3 regions of the Arthrobacter sp. 4R501 genome follow, and region 2 is predicted to be linked to each of the others. Evidence: riboswitches for the same ligand, from Rfam matches in the RefSeq annotation. Region 2 holds a riboswitch; each other region holds the start of a gene.
What was found. Region 2 has a riboswitch for S-adenosylmethionine ahead of CXR02_RS05835 (aminotransferase class V-fold PLP-dependent enzyme). Riboswitches for the same ligand answer to the same signal wherever they lie in the genome.
Positions count from the first base shown of each region.

Region 1: another riboswitch for S-adenosylmethionine. It lies ahead of CXR02_RS18140 (DUF1737 domain-containing protein); the one in region 2 lies ahead of CXR02_RS05835 (aminotransferase class V-fold PLP-dependent enzyme).
Region 3: another riboswitch for S-adenosylmethionine. It lies ahead of CXR02_RS16940 (homoserine O-acetyltransferase); the one in region 2 lies ahead of CXR02_RS05835 (aminotransferase class V-fold PLP-dependent enzyme).

Region 1 is NZ_PJIW01000020.1:58,611-62,881, reverse strand. Features, by position in the region: gene CXR02_RS18155 (DUF1905 domain-containing protein) at 3-344, shown strand; gene CXR02_RS18150 (O-succinylhomoserine sulfhydrylase) at 483-1,691, opposite strand; gene CXR02_RS18145 (rhodanese-like domain-containing protein) at 1,688-2,101, opposite strand; gene CXR02_RS18140 (DUF1737 domain-containing protein) at 2,098-2,355, opposite strand; SAM riboswitch class IV at 2,369-2,484, opposite strand; gene CXR02_RS18135 (hypothetical protein) at 2,610-3,119, shown strand; gene opgC (OpgC domain-containing protein) at 3,206-4,271, shown strand, end outside.
Region 2 is NZ_PJIW01000005.1:57,160-61,430, reverse strand. Features, by position in the region: gene aroA (3-phosphoshikimate 1-carboxyvinyltransferase) at 1-112, shown strand, start outside; gene rsgA (ribosome small subunit-dependent GTPase A) at 96-1,211, shown strand; gene hisN (histidinol-phosphatase) at 1,264-2,076, shown strand; SAM riboswitch class IV at 2,236-2,349, shown strand; gene CXR02_RS05835 (aminotransferase class V-fold PLP-dependent enzyme) at 2,385-3,824, shown strand; gene CXR02_RS05830 (class I SAM-dependent methyltransferase) at 3,946-4,271, shown strand, end outside.
Region 3 is NZ_PJIW01000018.1:11,547-15,817, reverse strand. Features, by position in the region: gene CXR02_RS16950 (winged helix DNA-binding domain-containing protein) at 1-97, shown strand, start outside; gene CXR02_RS16945 (hypothetical protein) at 111-656, shown strand; gene CXR02_RS16940 (homoserine O-acetyltransferase) at 754-1,869, opposite strand; SAM riboswitch class IV at 1,882-1,996, opposite strand; partial or broken gene CXR02_RS16935 (PLP-dependent transferase) at 2,086-2,439, opposite strand; gene CXR02_RS16930 (VOC family protein) at 2,677-3,315, shown strand; gene CXR02_RS16925 (CPBP family intramembrane glutamic endopeptidase) at 3,442-4,221, opposite strand.

The DNA of each region.
Region 1 (4,271 bases), on a different contig from region 2:
CCGTGACGTCGTCGTACTCATTCCGGGCCGAACTGTGGCGCTATCCCGACGAATCCGGCTGGCACTTCCTTACCCTCCCGGTGGAGGTCGCCGACGACCTCCGGGAAGAGGCGGCGGTGTTCCGGAAGGGCTTCGGCTCGGTCAGAGTCACGGCGGAAATCTCCGGCTGCACCTGGCAGACCTCGGTCTTTCCGGACAGCAAAAGCGGCTCCTACCTGTTGCCCGTCAAGAAGGCCGTCCGGGACGCGGCGGGCATCAGCGACGGGGCTGAAGTGGCCGTCCGGCTCGCGATCCAAGGCGAACACGAGGCACGTACCGGGGAACGGATAAGCGGTACTGGCTGAACTCTGCCGGGAATGACGCTGCCAGGATCGCCTCTTCTCGAAGCACCCCGCGGTGGACTGCGCCGGAAGCCACCGGGAGGGCCGCCACCATCCAGGCATCATCGCGCAGCAGCCCAATCAGAACCAGGTCAACCAGACCTAGATGTGCTTCAGAGCCTGCTCCAGGTCGCCGATGAGGTCGTCCACGTCCTCCAGGCCCACGGACAGCCGCACCACGCCGTCGCTGAGCCCGATGGCGGCGCGGCCCTCGGGACCCATGGCGCGGTGCGTGGTGGTGGCCGGATGGGTGATGAGGGACTTCGCGTCGCCCAGGTTGTTGGAGATGTCGATGATCCGCAAGGCGTCCAGCAGCGCAAAGGCGGCGTCCTTGCCCGAGCGGCCACCCGTCGTCGCAAGTTCCAACGTGAGGACGGTGCCGCCGGCCTTCATCTGCTTGGCGGCGAGCTCGTACTGCGGGTGTGACTTCAGCAGCGGGTACCTGACCCAGCTGACGGCCGGCTGCTGTTCGAGCCATTCGGCGATCCGCAGTGCGGACGCGGAGGAGTGGTTGACGCGCAGCGCCATGGTCTCCAGGCCCTTGGTGAGCACCCAGGCGTTGAACGCGGAGAGAGCCGGGCCCGTGTGCCGCATGAGCTGCTTGACCGGGCCGTCGATGAATTCCTTGGTGCCCAAGATGGCGCCGCCCAGGACGCGTCCCTGGCCGTCGATGTGCTTCGTGCCGGAGTACACAATCACGTCCGCGCCCAGTTGGCCGCAGCGCTGCAGCAGGGGAGTGGCAAAGACATTGTCGACGACGACGGTGGCCCCGGCGGCGTGAGCCAGCTCGCTGACCGCGGCGATGTCCACGATTTCCTGCATCGGGTTGGACGGCGATTCGAAGAACACTGCGGTGGTGGGCTCCGACAGGGCGTCCCGCCACTGGTCCAAGTCCGGGCCGTCAACGAACACGGTTTCCACGCCCCAGCGCGGCAGGATCTCGTTCAGGATCACAAAGCAGGAGCCGAACAGCGAGCGCGCGGCAACCACCCGGTCCCCGGCCGCCAGCAGGGCGCCCAGTGCGGTGAACACAGCTGACATGCCCGACGCCGTCGCAAAGCACGCTTCGGTGCCCTCAAGCAGGCGGAGGCGTTCTTGGAATGTGGCCACGGACGGGTTGCCGTACCGGGAGTAGACGAAGCGTTCGTCCTCGCCGGTGAAGGCGCGCTCGGCGGCGGCAGCGGACTCGTAGACGAAGCCCGAGTTCAGGAAGACCGGCTCGGTGGTCTCCTGGAAGTTGGTGCGGTCCAGCCCGCCGCGGACCGCCTGCGTCTCGGCGCTCCAGCCGGCGGCGTCTGGGTTGAAGGTCACTTGGCTATTCCCAGGTTGGTGGGCAGGCCGCGGTTCTTCCAGCCGTTGACGGTGCGCTCGCCGTAGCGGTCCGGCTCGCCTTCGAAACCCTCCAGGACGTTGTAGGAGGTGAAGCCGGCCTGCGTCGCGGCGATGGCGGCGGCGATGGAGCGCTGGCCCGAGCGGCAGAGGAACACCAGTTCAGTGCCGTCGTCCTCCGGGGCCTGCTGCGTCAGGTCGGTGATGAAATCCCGGTTCGGGATGCCACCCGGGAACGTCCACGGGATGAACAGGGGATCGTTGTCCGTGGCCTTCGTGTCCGGGATGCCGATGTGGGCCCATTCGCCTTCGGTCCGGACATCCACCAGGATGGCGCCCTGTTCGAGTTTGGCCCAGGCCTGCTGCGGGGTGAGGTCTCCGGCGTAGCTCATGCGTGGCCCTCGCCGTCGAAATCGAGGTCGTCCACGGCGGAGGCGACGGCGGCATCAGCTGTGGCGATGGCTGACGGGAGGATGAGTGCCTGCGCAACAATCACAACGCCGCCGTTGGACGTTGCGGCCGGGCTGCCGTGCAGGACATACCCTTCAGCCAGGGCAGTGGAAATCCGTTCACAGAACGACCTGTCATCCGGCCCGGTGACAAGCCGGTACGACAGTTTCTCTTCAGGGGCGGGTGCGTCAGACACGACGGAACTCCTTCTTTCACGCTTGCAGCTCGAATGGGTCGATATGCCGAGTATTCACCTGAGGCACCCCGCCGCGAAAGGGAGGGTTGCCGACCGGCCAGTCAGGGCTTGGCGCCGGTTCTCATTACTCCCCAAAAACGTAACATCCGGCCCGCCCGGCCGCACTGCCGCCTACGTCATGTTCCGTAACCAATGCGTTTTTCCGTAATCCCGCCGTGCTTCCGTAACGCCGGCGCTGACGGGACGATCGGGTCATGGGGAACTTTCGAGGGCGTTCACTGACGGGCGCCTGGGCACGCGTTTTGGCTGTGACGTTGTGCGCTGTGCCGGTGCTGGTGGGGGTGACAAGCTGCCGGAGCGTTTTCGCGCCGCCGCCCTGCATGCCGCCGGACTTTACCGTCTCGCCTGCCGCCGCCAAACCCGGTGACAGGATCACCGTCAGCGCCCCGGATACCACCTGCGATGCCCGCTACGGCACCGACGCACAGGTCCAGGTGACGGTCAAGGATGCGACCGGTACCGCGGTGCTGGAAGAGCTCGCTCCCATGTCCGACGACGGCGGCTTCACTTTCGTGTTCACCGTCCCGGCTGGCGTGGCTCCCGGGAAGGCCGGGGTCACCGCTTACCCGTACAACCTGGACTGGTGCGACGACACCGGAGTGAACAACCGGGCGGCTCAGAGGCCGGCCGGACTGGTCCGGGTTTCGTGTGCGGAACGCCTGGTGCCGCTGGTCATCCTTGGACCCGAGACCAAGCAGGGCTGAACCGGACCAAAGGCTGAGGCCGATAGAGTTTGCAGGGGCGCCGGCCACCGTCGTTGAAGCAGCCGTTCTTGGGGGATATCACCAGTATGCCAACAGCCACTGCACCGGCCAACAATGCCAGCCCTGCCAGCCCTGCGGGGCGGACACGGGTGCGGACCGCCGTCGTCCTACTGCTCACCCTCCTGCTGGCGGTCCTGGCGGCGCTGCCAACCGCCGCCACCGCCCGTGCCGCTGGAACCGCGCGGGCCGCTGGCACAGCTCCGGAGCCGGGTAAGCCGCTGCTGGGAGTGGTCCTTGAATGGGGCGAGGATTCGGCGGCGAGCTTTGCCGAACGGCTAGGGGCGACACCGGCCCTGTTGGGCCATGACATTTCCATCCCCGTCCGGTCCTCGGAAACCACCGACATCCGGCAATTCCTGGACCAGACTGAAGCCTTGGGCTCCCATGCCATGCTCACCGTCAAACCAACAGTTCCGCTGGAGCAGATCGACGACGCCGCCGCCCGGTCATTTGCCGCAGAGATCACGAGGATCTCGGCGGGCTTCCGGGGCCAGGTGCTGGTCCGCTTCGCCCCGGACATGAACGGGAGCTGGCTTGACTGGGGGCAGCAGCCGGCAGCCTTCCGGTCCGCCTTCAGGGCAGTGGCTGCGGAGTTCAAGGAAACGAACGACGCCGGCACCGTGATGGTGTGGCAACCGTACCTGGGGCGGGACTACCCCTTTGAACGGAACCGCAAGGCCCCCGCTGCTGGCAGCGAGGGCTTTGCCCTGTTGGACACCAACGCTGACGGTACCTGGGACGGCGGGGACGGGGCCTACGCGCCTTACTATCCCGGCGACGACGCCGTGGAATGGGTGGGGCTGTCCGCCTACCATGACGACACCGCCGGTGCGTCCGCCGTCAATACTGTGGCTGCCCCCGGGGAGCTGGCCGGGATGCTGACCGGAGCCGGCAATGAGGACTTCTACGCCACGTACGTGGAGCGACGCGACAAGCCATTCCTCCTGCAGACCGCAGCCTTCTACGGCCCCGCTACCGGCGGCGCCGCGGAGGCCGACATCAAACGGGACTGGTGGGACCAGGCGCTCGAAGCGGCGACGTCCGGGCGGTTCGGCAAGACCGCCGCCGTGGTCTGGGACGAACGGACCAGCA
Region 2 (4,271 bases):
TACGACTGCCAAGACCATGCCGGAATTCCCGCAGATGTGGGCCGACATGCTGGCCCAGGGCGCTGCTGCCGACAAGCGCGTGGAAGGTCCCGCTGGTGGCACGCAGCACTGATTCCTGGGACGAGTCCGACGTCCGGATCCGGCCCAGCAAAAAGGGCTCCCGGCCGCGCACGAAGGACCGCCCTAGCCACGACGACGCCGTCACGGGCCGCATCATCACCGTGGACCGCGGCCGGTACACCGCCGTCGTCGGCGAAGACTCGGGCGACGAGCGGATCATCATCGCAGCCAGGGCCCGCGAACTCCGCCGCTCCCCCGTGGTTGCCGGCGACTTCGTTTCCCTCGTTGGAGATGTCTCCGGGGAACCCGACACGCTGGCCCGCCTCGTCCGGATCCAGGACCGCAGGACCCTGCTGCGCCGCAGCGCCGATGACACTGATCCGATCGAGCGTGCGGTGGTGGCCAACGCAGATCAGCTGGTGGTGGTGGTGGCCGCCGCAAACCCGGAGCCGCGCACAGGCTTCATCGACCGCGCCCTGGTGGCCGCTTACGACGCCGGCATTGAGCCGCTGCTGCTCGTCACCAAGGCGGACGTCAAGGATCCGGCGGAACTGCTGTCCAACTACGAGCACCTGGACTTCCCGGTGATCATCAGCCGCACGTCGGACTCCGAAGCCTCAGGTATCGATGCCCGCTCCGACGACGGCCTCTCGGCCCGCCTGGACAGTGACGCTGTTTCGCAGCTCCGCGCGTACCTCGAGGGCAAGGTCTCCGTGATGCTGGGTCATTCCGGCGTGGGCAAGTCAACCATGGTCAATGCGCTCACCGGGGCCGAACGGGCCACCGGGGGTGTAAACGCGGTGACCGGCCGCGGCCGCCACACGTCGTCGTCGGCCCTAGCCCTGAAGCTGACCGGGGCTCCCGCCGGAAGCTGGATCATCGACACCCCTGGCATCCGTTCGTTCGGCCTGGCCCACGTGGACCCGGACCGGATCCTGCGGTCCTTCCCGGACCTGGAGCCGGGTACGGATGCCTGCGAGCGTGGCTGCAAGCACAACACCGCGGCCGTCAACTGCGGCGTGGATGCCTGGGTGTCCGCCGGCCACGCGGGCCCCACCGGCCCGGCCCGGCTCGCGTCCCTGCGGCGGCTGCTGGGCACGGATCCCCGCCTGGTGGGCCAGGAAACCAAGGAACTAGGCAGCATCGGCTAGACGGAACGCCGATGTCCCCAACACTGCGGCCCTGAGACGGTAGTTTGGAACCATGATCCAACCCGCTTCGAGCTACAACGATGACTTGCGCCTTGCCCATGTGCTGGCAGATTCCGTGGATGACCAGACCATGAGCCGCTTCAAGGCACTGGACCTCCGCATCGAGACCAAGCCGGACCTGACGCCGGTAACGGACGCGGACAAGTCCGCGGAGGAAGCCATCCGCGGCCAGCTGTCCCGCTCGCGTCCGCGCGACGCCGTGCTGGGCGAGGAATTCGGCAGTTCGGGCCATGGCTCCCGACGCTGGATCATTGATCCCATCGACGGCACCAAGAACTTTGTCCGCGGCGTCCCGGTTTGGGCCACCCTGATCGCCCTCGTGGACGAAGGCGAACCCGTGGTGGGAGTGGTCAGCGCGCCCGCGCTGGGCAAACGCTGGTGGGCCGCCAAGGGTTCCGGCGCGTACATGGGCAAGTCCCTCGCCGCCGCAACGCGGCTCCGCGTCTCGGACGTCTCCAAACTTTCGGATGCCTCCCTGTCCTACTCCAGCCTGGGCGGCTGGAAGGAACGCGGCAACCTGGACGAGTTCCTGGGCCTGACCGAGGACGTGTGGCGCACGCGCGCCTACGGCGATTTCTGGTCCTACTGCATGGTGGCCGAAGGTTCCGTGGACATTGCCTGCGAGCCCGAACTGAACCTGTACGACATGGCTGCCCTGGTGCCCATCGTGGTGGAAGCCGGCGGCCGTTTCACCTCCTTGGAGGGACAGGACGGGCCCTTCGGCGGCAACGCCCTGGCCACGAACTCCATCCTGCACTCAGAGGTGCTCAAGCGGCTGAACCCGGATCTGGACGATCTCCTCTAGGCGCTTTCTTCGAACTATCGACGGCGGACGCCTCCTCAAGGGGGCGTCCGCCGTCGTATCTTCGACAAATGAGGCTGTTCCTCAAACGCGCGTAACAAAGTCCTTAACATTGGGCCGAGCTTCCTTTCTGCAGCGGCGGATGTTCTACGCTTCTTAACAGGTCACGAGTGCCAGCGCTAAACCCCGGTTTGCTGGCCGGCAACCCTCCATTCGCGGTGGGGTGCCCCGGGTGACGACCAGGCCGGTCCGGAATGGACACGGCAAGCGCGGATTCCCGTTACCGGGAGTCCTTTTAGAGTGAGGTCTCCGTGACAACTGCCACCGTCTCCCCCAACACTGTTTCTCCCAGCAACACTGCCGCCGCCAAGGCCGCTGCGGTGTTCAACGATGCCGCCGCCGTTGCCGGCCGCCCCCTCTCTGCCGTCACCGGCGCGGAAATCCAGGCACCGCTGATCCAGGGCGGCCACATCCGGTACGCAAACCTGGACTACGGCGCGTCCGCTCCCGCCCTCTCCGTGGTGTCGGCCTACCTCAACGAGATCCTGCCGTTCTACGCCAGCGTCCATCGCGGCGCCGGCTACGCATCGCAGATCAGCACCTCCGTCTATGAGAACGCCCGGGACATCGTGCGCGACTTTGTGGGCGGACGCCCGGACGACTCAGTCATCTTCACCCGGAACACCACCGACTCGCTGAACCTGCTGGCGGGTTGCCTGCCGGCGACGGACGGGCGGCCTAATGGCGATGTCCTCTACCTGGACATCGAACACCACGCCAACCTCCTGCCGTGGCAGGGAGTCCCGCACCGCAGCGTCGTCGCCGCGGACACCATCGTGGGGACCCTCGAGGTCCTCCGCGCCGAACTTGAGCAGGGCAACGTCAGCCTCCTCGCGGTCACGGGCGCCTCCAACGTCACCGGCGAGATCCTCCCGATCAGGGCCCTGGCCGCCCTCGCCCATGAGTACGGGGCGCGGATCGTGGTGGACGCCGCGCAGCTGGCGCCGCACCGGCGCATCAATATCAGCACAGACGACGTCGACTACCTCGCCTTCTCCGGGCACAAGCTCTACGCGCCCTTCGGCTCCGGCGTCCTGGTGGGCCGCACCGACTGGCTCGACGCCGGCACGCCCCACCTGGCCGGCGGCGGCGCCGTCCGCGAGGCAAGGCTCGACGGCGTCAGCTGGGCCACCGGTCCGGCCCGGCACGAGGGCGGCTCCCCCAACGTCCTCGGCGCGGCCACGCTGGCCCGCGCCACCCAGGTCATCGCGTCCCTGGACCACGCCCGCTGGCACGCCCACGAGGCGGCCATCAGGTCATTCCTGGTGGAAGGGCTCGGGAGGATCGACGGCGTCACCGTGCACCAGATCTTCTCGGACACGGACGCCGAAACGGGCACCATCGGCGTGGTGAACTTCTCCGTGGCAGGGTACGACGCCGGGCTTGTGGCCGCGTACCTGTCGGCCGAGCATGGCGTTGGCCTCCGGGACGGCCGCTTCTGCGCGCACCCGCTGCTCAAGCGCCTCGGCATTCCCTCCGGTTCCCTGCGGGCCAGCTTCGGCGTGGGCTCACGGCTGGAGGATGCCCAGCGGCTCCTTGCCGGCCTGGAGCAACTCCGCCGGACCGGCCTGGGCTGGGACTACGTGGTGGACGCGGGACGCTGGGTTCCGGCCAACGACACCCGCACGTACCCTCACTGGGCTCCCAACACCCCGGGCACCGCCGGCGCGGCTCCGTGCCTTGACGACTGACTGACGCTTTCCTCCCCTGGTTCCTGACCTGGCTGCCACGTGACCGCCGCCTGATCCAGGGGCTGCGGCCCATGCGGTAAATTCGAAGGATACCGATGGGCACAGTTGAAGGAGGCCGCACGTGGCACGGGGTGGCCCCAGACTTGAGCACGGACGCCGCCTGGAGCTCGGACAGAGTTTCCAGGACGGCGGCGAACACTACCAGCGCGTACGCCCTGGCTACCCTGCCGACTCAGCGGACTGGCTGATCCCTGCCGGGGCCGCGGACGCCGTGGACGTGGGGGCCGGAACCGGCAAGTTCACCGCTCTTCTGCTGGAACGCAGCCTGGCGGTTTCCGCCGTGGATCCGTCGCCGGACATGCTCGAACAGCTGCGGGCCCAGCACGCGGCGGCGGACGCGACGCAGGGGACGGCAGAGGCGACGGGACTCGCTGACTCCTCGTTCGA
Region 3 (4,271 bases), on a different contig from region 2:
AGATGACGTGCAGGACGCCGTGGACCGGTATGGGGCCTTTCTGGGGATCCCGGCCGCGCGTGTGGGCCCCGGGGTTAAGCTGGAAGGACACATATGAGAGGCGCTACACCGTGAACAGCTTGTTTTTCTGGATCATCATTCTGTCGTTCGTAATACCGATGGCGATGCGGATGTACCGGAAATCCGTGAACAAACGGAACCAGGAGCAGAGCTTTTCCGGGCGCTACCCCGAGCAGTTTCCAGGCGGCGGGCAGTACCCGGGCAGCGATCAGTACCCGGGGCCGCAGAACAAGCAGCCCCGTGACGGCTATACGCAGCAGGACTATATGAGTGGCGGCTTCCGGCAGATCATGAGCCCGGAGCCCCTGCCGCCGAGCCAGCCGTTGCCGCCCATGCAGCCGATTCCTTCTGCGGATCAGCAGTTCCCGCCGTACGGCCAGCCGCAACCCAACGGCCAGCAGGTGCCGGAGAAGCGGATGCCGGAGCAGCGCGCGGAAGCACCGCAGCAGCCTGCCGCCCCCGGCATTCCCCTGCCGCCGTCGGGCCCGCAGGGATACCGTGCCCGGAAACTGGCCGAACTCGACCAGCAGTACAGCAACGGCGAGCTGGCCATGGAGGACTACATGAAGCGCCGCTCCGACATCATGAACGGCTGATCCCTTAGTCAGCGCGAAAGGACACTTGAGGCCCTGATTCCAGGGCCTCAAGTGTCGTCTCGCGTTTAAGGGCAGGGGCTCAAGTGTCCTCTGTCGCTTAGATGAGGAACGTGTCTCGGAGCTGGACGCCGAGCTGGCCGATCTCGGTCAGGAAGCCGTCGTGGCCGATCGGGGCCTCAATAACGTGCACGTCCACGTCGCCCGGGAGCGCGTCAGCCAGTTCACGGGACTGGGACGGGAAGTACAGCCGGTCACTGTTCACCGCAGCCACGAAGAACCTGGCGGTGGCCCGGCCCAACGCCTCGTTCAGCGAGCCCCGCCCGCGGCAGACGTCGTGGCTCATCAGGGCGTCGGTGATGGCGATATAGCTGTTGGCATCAAAGCGCCGTACCAGCTTTTTGCCCTGGTGGTCCAGGTAGCTTTCCACCTGGTAGCGGCCCCGCTCCCCCAGCGCTGCCGCCTGGAACGGCGATTCGGGGTGCTGGGCCGACCGGCCGAAGCGGCCATGGAATTCCTCGGCGGAGCGGTAGGTGATGTGCGCGATGCGCCGTGCCAGGGCCAGTCCGTCCTCCGGCAGCGGACCGCCGTAGTAGTCGCCGTCGTTAAAATTGCTGTCCAGGCGGATGGCGAGCGTCTGCGCCTGGGCGAATGCGATCTGTTCGGCCGTGCTGGCGGCACCGATCGAGATAACGGCGCACCGCTGAACCCGTTGCGGGTAGGTGACCGCCCATTCCAGGGCCCGCGCGCCGCCCATGGAACCGCCCAGCACGGCGTACCAGCTCGGGATTCCCAGCTGGTTAGCCAGCCTGGCCTCGGCCGCGGTGGTGTCCCGCAGCGTTACCAACGGAAAGCGGGACCCCCACGGCTTGCCGTCCGGGGCATCCGAGGACGGCCCAGTGGAGCCGTAGCAGCCGCCCACGATGTTGATCGAGACCACAAAGAACCGGTCCGTGTCCACCGGCGCACCGGGCCCGGCCAGCTGTTCCCACCAGCCGGGCTCGTCGCTGTCGCCGCGCGTCACGTGTGTGCTTCCGGTCAGGGCGTGCTCAATCAGGACGGCGTTGGAGCCGTCTGCGTTGAGGGTTCCCCACGTTTCATAGCCGAGGGTGACTTCCGGGAGGTAACCGCCGGCTTCGAGCTCGAGTCCGCCGATGCTGGCGTAACGGACCACCCCGTTTCCGGGTGCTGCAGTACGGGAAATCGTAATCGTCATGGAAGGACCTTTTCTATGCGCTTGCCCACCGTCAATTGACCGGCAGGCCAGGTCCTCACCCGGGGCACCCCACCGCAAAAGAGGGTTGCCGGCCAGCAAGCCGGGGCTGTCGCTGGCACTCATGACCTGCTTTGAGTGTACGAACAGCCCCGGTCTATTGCTAAGCGTGTGACTGGTTATGACTTCGCGGGAGGCCTACTGCGGCTGGCCGGCCGCGTCCCTGCGGGGGGAGACCACTTCGGCGAAGAAGAGCTTGGTGTTGGGCTGGACGGCGTCGCGCCAATGGCCCAGGTTGCCGGGTCTGCCACAATCGTGACGGAGAAACCGGACTTCTTGAGCGTGTGTGCCAGGAGGTGGTAGGTGCCGCCGTACAGGCTGGGGCTGGCCACAACGCGGTCCCCGGCCTCGGAAATGTTCAGGATGACAAAGGTTCCAGCGGCCTGTCCCGAGCTCAGCAGCGGCCCCGCGAGTCCGCCCTCCCGGCTGGCAATCCTCTGTTCCACGGCATCCCGCGTGGGGTTGGAGCGCCCGTGCGCCGGTGGCGCTGTCCGGCTCCTGGCCAGCGTGGATCTGGCGGGTTTCGAAAGACGATCCGTTCGACGTTCAAGGCTCCTTGATGTGGTGTGGCGCTGCTCGGTTGCGTTCAGAGCGGGAAGCCTTGCCTGACGCGAACAGGATTGCGACGGACGTGGTCAGCGGGCCGTTTATTCTCCTGCTTCCCGGCGGAATGTCCACTCGTGACGCATCAGGATTCCGGTAAGGCTACCCTTAGCTGAGAGCCGGATCACAAAGTGCCAAGATGATGGCATGCGCATGGATCACGTCTCTTACGCCTGTGAACAAGATGGCCTCGTTGCCACCACCGAACGTATTTCGTCCGCCCTCGGCGTTGAAGCCGTGAAGGGTGGCGTGCACCCCCGGTTTGGAACCCGGAACATGATTATTCCCCTCGCGGGCCATAAATACCTGGAAGTCGTGGAGGTCCTGAACCACCCGGCATCGGACAAGGCTCCCTTCGGGCAGGCTGTCCGGGCCCGGTCCGAAGCCGGCGGCGGCTGGATGGGCTGGTGCGTCGAAGTGGACGACCTCGCTCCGTTCGAAGACCGCCTGGGCCGTGCCGCCGTCAACGGCAACCGCAAGTTCCCGGACGGCCGCGAGCTGGTCTGGAAGCAGATCGGCATCCTGGGCCTGATCGCGGACCCCCAGGTCCCGTACATGCTCAAGTGGGAGGGTGACCCCGCCCTGCACCCGTCCAACGCCTATGAGAGCAACGTCAAGATGAGCTGCCTGACCATAGCCGGTTCCGCCGAACGCGTGACGGAATGGCTGGGCGAGCCCGTCGAGAAGCCGCTGGAGGATGTGGCCGTTGACTGGGTGGCTCCGCATGGAACCCCGGGCATCCTGTCTGTAACCTTCGAAACCGCTACCGGAGCAGTCACCATCTGATTGCACGTTAAATAGCTTCGGCCGCCATCAGCGGGTGCCAATGATGCCACCCACCGATGGCGGCCGAATCCTCTTAAGGCCGGACCCGGTTCAGTTCACCTGTGCGGCACGGGAACCACGGCCGCCTTACCCCAGGCCCACAGCCCTGCCAAAGAGGCTGAAGCCAACGAAGGCAACGATGTCCAGCAGGGCATGCGCGATGACCAGCGGCATAATCCGCTTGGTTTTCGTGTAGAGCCAGGCGAAGACCACACCCATCACGGCGTTGCCGATGAACGGCCCGAAGCCTTGGTAAAGATGGTAGCTGCCGCGGAGCATCGAGCTGGTGAAGATGGCCAGGGGCATGCTCCAGCCGAACTTGCCGAAACGGTCCAGGAGGTAGCCCACCACAATGACTTCTTCCACGACAGCGTGCCGCAGCGCGGACAGGATCAGGACGGGGACTGTCCACCAGTACGAGTCGAGTGCGCTGGGGATGATGGCGGTGGTGATCCCCAGGGCACGTCCCGCTGCGTAGAGGCCCAGCGACGGGATCCCGATCAGCGCCGCGAGGCCAAAGCCCTGCAGCAGGTCACGGCCCGGCCGGGCGAAGTTGAACCCCAGCTTCCGGAAGGCGGACCAGCCTTGGGGGCTCACTCCGGCGCCGGATTGCCGCTGGTCCGTGAGGAAGTAGATGACCAGCAGCACGGGCACAAGGGCGAAAATGATGTCCAGCAGCTGGTAGGTGAGGTCGAAGTATTCGCGGGGGCTCTGTGACCGGTTCAGCGTGGACGTACCCTCGGCCAGCGGTGCACGCGTCATCTTGTCCAGCAGCTGCACCACCGAGTAGACGGCGGACTGCCCCAGGGACAGACCCAGCACAATCCAGACTTCAATCCGCAGCCGACGGCGGGAGGGAACCAACATGGTTCCATCTTGCCTGTAGTTTCTGGTTCTTCGCTGATTCGGGGGTGGCC